One region of the Psychrobacter sp. Ps1 genome, then DNA from elsewhere that is predicted to be linked to it. Evidence: predicted binding sites of a transcription regulator. Region 1 holds the regulator's gene; the other holds the start of a gene.

Region 1 (5,475 bases):
CGTCATTGCACTCGCCTCACCCTTACCCAATAACTGCTCGATACATTTAGACTGACCGTAAGCACGCCATTCTGGAAAGGCGGCCCGCGCAAGTCTCACCGTACAAATTAGCTTAGCAGAAGGACTGCCAATCACTCGCCAATCAAAACGTACGTTATGACCAATCAAGTACTCTGGTAACTCAAACTGCTCCAACTCAAATCGCTCCAGTCCAGCCACATCATCATCAGTAATACCATGCACCTTTATGACAATAGGTGAAATAGATCGACCACTGTTAAAGTATTTCATCCACTCGAAACCAGTTGCTACATTGATAGTAGCAACTTGGATAGGTCTGGGATCACTGCCCTGATCTGTTTCGGTATCGATAACCAGCGCTGTTTCGCGCGTGGCAGAAATATCAGCAGGTTTAAAAGCATCATTCATAAAGTATTAACCATCAGTAGCAACTGTCTATGCTCAGCAGAAATGTTAAGTAGATAAAACTGTATTTACTGTCTATATCCTTAACCATAAGAATATCTATGGGGGTAAAAACGATAGATAACAATGCGATACATACGTTATCAGACGAAGCTTTTATAATAAAATCTCAAATGACATAAAACATATATGAGACATCAATGCTAGCAGATGGAAACAACCAGCCTCCCAGACCTTCTTTTTTTAGTCGTTTAATAAGCCTATTGATTAAGGCTATCATATTGCTAGCACTGTTATTTGTCTTTGATAAGCTACTACCCAGTATCAGTCAACAGACGCAGTCATTTGTGGTTGCCAAATGGCAGCAATTAAGTCTATTGCAACAAGAACTGCCGACCGAAAACAGCTTACCCAGTCCACTACCAGAACGAAACCTGACAGACACTTGGGGTGCAGCACGTAGTCAAGGCCGCTCCCACGAAGGCATCGACATCTTTGCGCCGCGCAATACTCCCGTACAGTCGACCACGCAAGGCGTAGTAAGCAAGGTTGGTGAGAACACATTGGGTGGACGCGTGGTTGTGGTGGTAGGGCCTGGTGGCGCAGGACATTACTACGCTCATCTAGAAGACTATGCTGACATCTCTCCCAATGATTGGGTCAATCAGGGCGACGTAATCGGTTATGTGGGTGATAGCGGTAATGCAAAAGGAACACCGACACATGTACACTATGGTATCTATATTAATGGCAGTGCGGTCAACCCTTATCCGCTTTTGCAAAAGGATTAACGGATACAGAAAAGTATATCGTTGTCCCGAGCTGAAGTAGTCCTAAGTTTGCATTAATCACAAAACTGAAGCCGAAAAACCAACGCTAATACAGACTAGAAATCGTATTAATTGGCTGTGACGGATCTGACGTAGTTTGAAGGAAATACCACACTAAATGTCGATCCTTCCCCTTCTACTGAATCGATTTGCAATTGTGCTTCGTGCTGGTGTAATACGTGCTTTACAATCGCTAATCCCAACCCCGTACCACCTGTCGCACGACTGCGACCTTTGTCGATACGATAGAAACGTTCTGTCAAACGGGCGATATGCTCTGACGCAATACCGATCCCATCATCTTCGACCGCGAAACGGCAGCCATCAGACGTCCTTGTCCAGCTTATAGTGATATTGCCACCTTTTGGTGTATATTTGATGGCATTGATTACTAGATTGGATAGCGCACTATTTAAGTACATCTCTGACCCGTAGAGCCCATCATACGTATCTATATGCAAATGAATGATGTGTTTGTACGCTTGGTTGTACGCTTGGGCATCGTCGTAGATATTGGTTAGTAGCTTAGTCATATCTATGTAATGCAGCTCGTGTGACTCTTCGATTTCAATCTTAGACAATAGCAGCAAGTCGTTCACGATTCTGTTCATACGGGCAGTTTGCTGCGTCATAAGCTCAAAACCGCGACGCCATTGCGGCGGCATATCTGGCTGATCGGAGAAATTTTCTAGGTAGCCCATCATCACAGTCAATGGTGTTCTAAGCTCATGCGAGACATTCGCCACAAAATCCTGACGCATTTGCTCTAAGTGCCGCAGGCGAGTCACGTCATATACAAACAGCAATTTTTCATCCCCAAAAGGGGTCAGTTCGCACTTCAAGTAGCGACTAGGATCTCGCCACGATTCTATATGGACGCCATCGTTAGGTATCGTTGTACCTTCATAATACTGGCGGAACTCAGGTACAGTAATAAAGTCAAAGATGTTCTGACCTTTGTCCTCTGGCTGTAGCAGCAATAAGTCTTGTGCCGCCTGATTCCACCATTCTAGACCGTCATTATTATTGAGCAAAATCACTGCATCGCGCAAGGCTCGTAATGCACTGCCGATTTTTTTGAGTTGCTCCGCTGTACTTTGAGTAGATATTTGCTCTAATAGAGCTGATTGCTCACTTTGTGCTGGCGCTATCTTGTCCATCTCTTATCCTTACCACTATCCGCGGCCTTTATATCGCTGCGGCATTATTTGTACAAGATTAACTTGGCTCAATCAGGCTAGAAAATCGGTAGCCTGTTCCACGTACCGTCTGTATCAATGTATCACAGTCATAAGGTCGCAGTAATTTACGTAGACGTTTGATATGCACATCGATGGTTCGGTCTTCGATATATACATTGCCGCCCCATACCTGATCGAGCAGCTGCGTTCGTGTATAGGCGCGCTCAGGGTGACTCATAAAAAATGCCAATAGGCGATACTCTGTGGGCCCAACATCAACGATTTTACCTGCAGCTGTCACGCGCTGACTCTTGGTATCTAGACTTAACTGTCCAATTTCGATAGGTTTGTCGCTACTCATCGCGCTACTGCGGCGTAGTACGGCTTTGATTCTAGAAATCAGCTCACGAGTCGAAAAAGGCTTGGTCATATAATCATCTGCGCCTGCATCTAGACCATGCACCTTACTGTCTTCTTCACTTTTTGCCGTTAGCATAATGACTGGTATTTCAGAGAGTAGCTCGTCGTTTTTTAGCATACGACAAAAATCCACACCACTCTTGTCACCCGGCAACATCCAATCTAACAGTATCAGTGACGGTCTATGATCGACCACTTGCTGATGCGCCTCTGACACATCTGCCGCTTGCAAGCTATCAAACCCAGCCATCTCTAGCGTCATGACAACCATTTCACGAATCGCAGGCTCATCTTCCACAATCAAAATTTGCTCATTATACATAGGACATTCTCGGTGTTAGCGGACAAAATCTAGCATGTAAAAAGGCGATATATACTCACCAGTCTCTACCTATTAAACGGATTAATTATGACAGCTTGATGACACTCTAAAATCAGATTTCTAGTAAAAAATTAAGCGGCCCATCATTAACGCTCGACACTTGCATATCCGCACCAAACTGACCAGTTGCCACATTTGGATACTTAGTTTTGGCATAATCGACCAGTTGTTCAAATAGCGCTTGCGCCGCAGCAGGTGCCATCGCACCACCAAAGTCTGGTCGGCGACCTTTGTCTGTTTTTGCCATCAAGGTAAATTGTGAAACTAATAATAGCCCACCACCGACCTGCTGAACGTTTTTATCCAGTTTACCAAATTTGGCAGGATCTTCGTCATTTTCAAAAATGCGATAGGTCAATATTTTGTCAATCATACGCTGGGCAGCGGCGAAATCGTCTTCGTGCCCTAAGCCAATATATGCCAATACCCCATGCTCAATCTCACCAATACACTGTTGATCGACGACCACACTAGCGTGCTTCACCCGTTGTATGAGTGCTTTCATTTACTAATTCCTTAACAGATTATGGCCATACAATAATATGCTGTCCATGATAAAATACCGTCATTAACTTAACTATTATTTCTTACATTACACCTTATTTTGGTAGCCTTATTATGAATGTATTTACCACCTTACAACAGCTTGTACCGCAGCAAAAGCTCAGTAAAGTCGCTGGACGTTTGGCCGCCAGTCGCCACCCTTATGTCAAACGTACCTTTATCCGTAGCTTTGCCAAAGCTTATAATATCAGCTTAGACGAGTACGAACGCCAAAGCCTTAACGCTTATGAGAGTTTTAATGACTTTTTCACTCGTGAGTTAAAAGAAGATGCTCGTACCATCGACGCTACTGCAAACGGTATCGTGAGCCCTGCGGACGGTATTATCTCTCAGCTAGGACAAATCGAAGACCATAAACTACTACAAGCCAAAGGTCGTCACTATGATGTCGGCCAACTACTTGCTGATAGTGAAGATGGCAGTTATTTCGCTGATGGTAGTTTTGCAACTATCTACTTAGCACCTAGTAATTATCACCGTGTGCATATGCCGTTTACTGGCACATTGACCAAGACTCGCTATGTACCTGGTACACTGTTTTCGGTCAACAATACTACGGCGGCTAACGTGCCAGACTTGTTTGCGCGTAATGAACGTCTGGTCTGTATGTTTGATACCAAGTATGGCAAAGCAGCTGTTGTGATGGTTGGTGCTATGATCGTCGCTGGTATTGAAACCGTCGCCACTGGCAAAATTACCCGCACGGATGATATACAGGAAGCGGATCACGATATGCAGTTTGCAGCAGGCGAAGAGCTCGGACGCTTCTATCTAGGCTCAACGGCTATCGTAGTATTACCAAAAGCAGCAAAGGCTGACTGGCTAGATGGTATGCAAGCCAATAGCGTCGTGCAAATGGGTCAATTGCTAGGAATGGCAAACGCTTAATAACATGCTTGTATAAAAGCACTGAAAATATCAGCCCAGTTAAGCGTGAATCATAATGCTTAACTGGGCTTTTTTTATGCCTGTTACTTATGCAGACTTACGCGTCAATTAACCAGCCTTGCTGAGTTGCGTATTCAATATTATGTGAGAGCCAATCATGGATAGGAGGAAAGCTGTCTTCGATAAATGCATGCGCACCCGCCACCTGCGAGCGCGTAACGCCAAGCTCAACCCACGTTTTACCGTTGGTATTTAGATTGAGTAAAAACGGCAATAAGCGATCAACGACTCTGAGCAACTGACTCTCTTTGCTGCTTCCTGTTTCTTGCGCTTCCCAAACCTCACTCAAATCACTAATGCCATTGCCTCGCTCACGTTGCAGTCTGGCAATGCCGGCACGCTCTTCGACGTGTGCATCAGTACGCGTATCAGCATATAAAAAAGTATCGCCAGCATCAATCTCACCTAAATCATGAACCAACGCCATCTTCAGCAATTTTTCATGATTGACGTCTAGTGCAAATAATTCAGCAATTGACCAACAGGCCATTGCTAGATGCCAAGAATGTTCGGCAGAGTTTTCTTTGCGAGTGGTCTGTGTCACATAGCTGCGGCGATTAACGCGTTTGAGCGCATCTAACTCTAATAAGAAATGAGTGACATCGTCGATGTCGATATGTGAAGTAGATTCGGAATGAGTGACTGATATAGAGCTGGCTTGCGACATTGATTTTCTCTGGTTTTCTCTAGTTATTGGTTTAATGCTTATAAGTTCTAGCTATTT
Region 2 (5,475 bases), on a different contig from region 1:
TTTTCATTGAACAAAACTTAGGGCCACACATGGAGCAAAAGTGTGCCGATTTGTGTGCGTCTTTTGGCAACGTCTCATCATGATATTCACGTGCAGTATCAGGATCGAGTGCTAGATTGAACTGATCATCCCAGCGGAATTCGAAACGTGCTTTAGATAATGCGTTATCACGTGCCTGTGCTCCTGGATGACCTTTAGCAAGGTCAGCAGCGTGTGCAGCGATTTTATAAGTGATAATGCCGTCTTTGACGTCTTTTTTGTTTGGCAGACCCAAGTGTTCTTTTGGCGTGACATAGCACAGCATCGCTGTACCAAACCATCCAATCATTGCAGCTCCGATGGCACTAGTGATATGGTCATAGCCTGGAGCGATGTCTGTCGTTAATGGCCCCAAAGTATAGAAAGGCGCGTCAGCACATAGCTCAAGCTGCAAGTCCATGTTTTCTTTAATGCGGTTCATCGCGACGTGTCCAGGGCCTTCGATCATCACCTGTACATCGTGTTCCCATGCCACTTTAGTCAATTCACCAAGCGTACGTAGCTCGCCAAACTGCGCTTCATCATTGGCATCTTGCAAACAACCAGGACGTAGGCCATCACCTAGACTAAATGCTACATCGTACTGTTTCATAATCTCGCAGATATCTTCGAAATGCGTGTATAAAAAGCTTTCTTTGTGATGGGCTAGACACCACTGAGCCATGATAGAACCACCACGTGAGACGATACCTGTCAGACGCTTTGCGGTGAGCGGTACATAGCGTAATAGTACGCCGGCGTGAATGGTAAAGTAATCGACGCCTTGCTCTGCTTGCTCAATCAACGTATCACGGAATATCTCCCATGTAAGGTCTTCAGCGACGCCATCGACTTTTTCTAGGGCTTGATAAATCGGTACCGTACCAATCGGCACAGGAGAGTTACGGATTAGCCATTCACGGGTTTCATGAATATGATTGCCCGTTGATAAATCCATAATAGTATCCGCACCCCAACGTGTTGCCCACGTCATTTTAGATACTTCTTCATCGATAGACGAGCCCAACGCTGAGTTACCGATATTGGCATTGATTTTCACCAAGAAATTGCGCCCGATGATCATCGGCTCAGACTCAGGGTGGTTGATGTTGTTTGGGATAATAGCGCGTCCAGCCGCCACTTCATCACGAACAAATTCAGGGGTAATGATTTGAGGCGTATTGGCACCGAAGCTTTCGCCATCGTGTTGACGCATATCGGTCAGTTCATGCTGCTTTTGCGTTTCGCGTATGGCGATATATTCCATCTCAGGAGTGATGATGCCACGGCGTGCATAGTACATTTGCGTGACGTTCTGTCCTGCTTTGGCGCGACGCGGTTTATCAATATGAGCAAATCTAAGGTTGGCAGTGCTGATATCGCGAGCACGTGCTTGTCCGTATGAGCTAGATAGGCCGCTTAATTGCTCGGTATCATTGCGTTCTGCGATCCAGTTCTCACGCAATTTTGGCAATCCACGTGTAAGGTCGATATCGACATTAGGGTCGGTATATACACCTGAGGTGTCATACACATAAAACGGCGGATTATGCTCACCGTCTTTATCTCCAGTACCGCCAACAGGCGTATCAGCCAAGCTGATTTCACGCATCGGTACTTGGATGTCAGGTCTTGAGCCTTCGATATAGACTTTTCTTGAGGCAGGTAAAATACGGTGCAAGTCGCGCGCATCTTCTTCGAAACGGGCATCACTTGCGGCACGGTGAGCAGGGGTTTTTAGCGCATCTGCTTTCTTATCTGCTTTGACGTTATTAGTGTCAGCAGCATTAGAAGCAAGCGTTGAGTTGTCGGCTGGGTTATGCGTTTGGGCTTTCGGTGCAATTGAAGTAGTGTCTGCAGTAGTCATATGCTGTCCTAGCGTGTTGGTTTTTGAATAAAATCAACACCGCCAGTATCTGCGGGGGTAGGCATCCATCATCTAGACAAGTTTATATCATGAACCCACAACTTCGACCAAAAAGTATCGTCGCGCATGGTGCTCATCAAATATTGGACGCAGCTTGATATCCTCTCTTCTTATCCGGTTATGCATCACGCATATTAAGACAGTAGTGACGATAAAAATGTATTTCTACGCGCCCTTTGTCGTAAATAACAAAGTGCTTAAGACTTCCCTGCGTCGGTACTAACCGCATCAGGTTCGGCGGGTGATCTCTCAGCGAATGTATTAAGGCGACTACTTTAATAAAGTAAGTTTAATAAAGTGAGCCAAAAATACACCGCACCCCGAGTCTGTCAGTGTTGTAAATCAGCCTTCATACTAACAAAATTCTGTACCAACGGCTAATAGTATTTGGATACAAATATTCCGTGTCACACATACAGTTCCATATTTTCGTGAATAATTTTTTGAGTGTTAATAGATGAGGGTGCTTAGTATTGCTAGGTTGTAGACGAATTATTCAAATATTATGTAAAGCGAATGAAGGATTCTAGAAGTTGTCATTAAACTGTCATAAAGATTTGGCAAGATAACACGCATATCACAAGCAATGCTTTTTTATACCGTTGTTAAACTTTAGGAGTCCTACATGCGTTATTCGTTATTAGCAGTGGCCGTCAGTTGTACATTAATGCTTACGGCGTGTAATAAGTCAACAGATACGGCGGAGCCAACTGCTGATACTAGCAGTAGCGCTGTGACAACAGCTGAAACAACCTCTCAGACAGCATCTTCTGCTACGTCAGATTTTAAATCTGCTGAAAATATCGCTATGAATATTACAGGTGCGGGTGCGTCGTTCCCGCAGCCTATCTATGCGAAATGGTCATATGACTACAATGCTGCGACCGGCGGCCAAGTCAACTATCAGTCGATTGGCTCATCTGGTGGTATCAAACAAATTCAGTCAAAAACAGTAGACTTTGGTGCTTCTGATGCCCCGATGACGCCTGAAGAGTTAGACGAAGCAGGTCTGATTCAGTTCCCAACAGTCATCGGTGGTGTTGTACCAATCGTCAACATTGATGGTGTTGAGCCTGGTGCACTGAAGCTAGACGGTACGACTTTAGCTGATATCTATTTGGGTAAAATCAGTAACTGGAATGACCCTGCGATTAAGGCGATGAACCCAGATTTGACCTTGCCAGATGCAGCAATCACAACAGTATTCCGCTCAGACGGTTCAGGTACGACTTTTAACTTCACTGACTATCTTGCCAAGGTTTCACCAGACTGGAAAGACACCGTTGGCGTTGATAAAACCGTCAAATGGCCGACTTCTGCTACTGGTGCAGGTGGTAAAGGTAACGAAGGCGTTTCAAGCTACGTAAACCGCATGAAAAACTCTATCGGCTATGTTGAGTATGCTTACGCTAAGCAAAATAAGATGTCACATACTGCGCTGAAAAACGCAGCTGGTAACATTGTACAGCCATCTGCTGAGACGTTTGCTGCGGCAGGTGATATCGATTGGTCACAACAAGAAGGCTTTTATAAAGTCATCACTAACTCTGAAACTGACCAAGCATGGCCTATCGCTGCTGCGACCTTTATCTTGGTACATAAGCAACCAGAAAATCCTCAACAGGTAGCTGGCGTGTTGAACTTCTTTGACTGGGCTTATACCCAAGGTGATGACAGCGCCATGGAACTAGACTACGTACCGTTCTCTGACACGGCAGTAGCCTTGTTCAAAGAGAAGTGGAACGAAGTAAAAGGTAGTGATGGACAACCTGTCTACAAGCCAGCTCAGTAATTTGTTTCTGCTAAATACTATTTAGCAACCGACAAGTTATCCTCTCGAATAACTATTCTCCGGTAGTTGTTTGAGAGGTTTTAACACAGCAAATTTGATGAATACATCTCGATAGATATAGTTACTCATACCGTTTAAGTTTGTTGTGTTAAGACCTGATATACATCTTTTTAATATTTCGATTCATCCCATTCAATGCTGAGACACTTATGACAGACTTAAGGTCCCAACTGGCTAAACAAAAACGTTACGACGCTTTGTTTGTTAACTCTACTAAAGCGTTTGCCATACTCGTCCTCCTATCTTTAGGGGGCATTTTGGTGTCTCTAATTGTTGGAGCATGGCCGAGTATTCAAGAGTTTGGTTTGGGATTTTATACCAGCAATAACTGGGATACAGTCGCCAATGAATACGGTGCATTAGCGCCTATTTACGGCACCTTAGTCACGTCATTTATCGCTATTGTTATCGCGGTTCCAGTCAGTTTCGGTATTGCGATATTTTTAACCGAAATGTGCCCTAAGTTCCTCAAAAAACCACTTGGTATCGCCATTGAGTTGTTGGCTGGTATCCCATCTATCATTTATGGTATGTGGGGATTGTTCGTATTTGCGCCATTTTTTGGTGATCACATTCAGCCATGGTTCATTGAGCACGTCGGCCCTTTGCCTATTATCGGTAAACTGTTTGCAGGTGCGCCTATGGGACTGGGTATGTTTACCGCCTCCCTAGTGCTTGCCATTATGATCATACCGTTCATCGCCGCTACCATGCGCGATGTTTTCTCTGTCGTACCAGATTTACTGAAAGAGTCAGCCTATGGCATGGGCGCGACGACTTGGGAAGTCATGTTCAAGATTATCCTGCCTTATACCAAAGCTGGTGTTGTTGGTGGCGTAATTTTGGGTCTTGGTCGTGCATTGGGTGAGACGATGGCAGTTACCTTCTTGATTGGTAATGCGTTTAATATCAGTCCAAGCCTGTTTACTTCTGGCGTGACGATTACCTCGGCCTTGGCCAATGAGTTTGCTGAAGCGTCTAGTGAGCTACATCTTGCGTCTCTACTACATCTAGGCTTAATCTTATTTGTCATCACCTTCATTGTGCTGTCTTTAGCAAAACTGATGCTCATGCGCATGGATCACAAAGCAGGTAACCGATAAGTCTGTTACCGATTTATTGAACCTTGATAGATATTGATAAAAGATATGGGAAATAAATATTATGCCTGCTAACAATGCGATCAATGCACCACTACCTACTAAGCCAAACGGCGCTACCCGCTACAATCAAAGCCTTTATAACAAGCGTCGTTTGACCAACAAGTTAGGTCTAGGTTTTGCCATGTCAGCGATGGTTTTTGGCTTGTTTTGGTTGTCATGGATTTTGGTGACTTTGTTTGTTGAAGGCTTCCAAGGCATGGTGCAGTTGCCAATTTTTACCGCTGATACGCCGCCGCCGATGAGTGCAGGCGGCTTGCGCAATGCTATCGTTGGTTCGGTCATGTTGGCTTTTTCAGGATTGTTTATCGGTGCACCTATTGGCCTTATGACAGGTATTTACTTATCTGAGTTTTCTAAAGGCAGTATGCTGGGCAAGGTCACACGCTTCTTAAATGATATTCTATTGTCAGCGCCATCGATTGTCATCGGTCTATTTATCTATGCACTGATGGTAAAAGGTCAAAGTTTCTCTGGTTGGGCAGGCGCGTTGGCATTGGCATTGATTGTTATTCCGG

The links. The regulator PhoB, encoded in region 1, activates phosphate uptake and scavenging genes when phosphate is short. The targets are predictions, from matches to a motif close to TGTCATNAANCTGTCATAA.
Region 2: a site for PhoB is predicted at 2,480-2,498, ahead of pstS (phosphate ABC transporter substrate-binding protein PstS). Genes of this name have one in related genera too.

The regions. Positions count from the first base shown of each region.
Region 1 covers NZ_JADQAN010000018.1:54,270-59,744, reverse strand. The annotation lists gene I3249_RS10080 (DUF3820 family protein) at 1-429, opposite strand, end outside; gene I3249_RS10075 (M23 family metallopeptidase) at 627-1,217, shown strand; gene phoR (phosphate regulon sensor histidine kinase PhoR) at 1,325-2,416, opposite strand; gene phoB (phosphate regulon transcriptional regulator PhoB) at 2,475-3,179, opposite strand; gene dtd (D-aminoacyl-tRNA deacylase) at 3,292-3,744, opposite strand; gene asd (archaetidylserine decarboxylase) at 3,858-4,691, shown strand; gene I3249_RS10050 (HD domain-containing protein) at 4,789-5,418, opposite strand.
Region 2 covers NZ_JADQAN010000006.1:76,876-82,350, forward strand. The annotation lists gene thiC (phosphomethylpyrimidine synthase ThiC) at 1-1,885, opposite strand, end outside; TPP riboswitch at 2,134-2,278, opposite strand; gene pstS (phosphate ABC transporter substrate-binding protein PstS) at 2,571-3,737, shown strand; gene pstC (phosphate ABC transporter permease subunit PstC) at 3,947-4,900, shown strand; gene pstA (phosphate ABC transporter permease PstA) at 4,962-5,475, shown strand, end outside.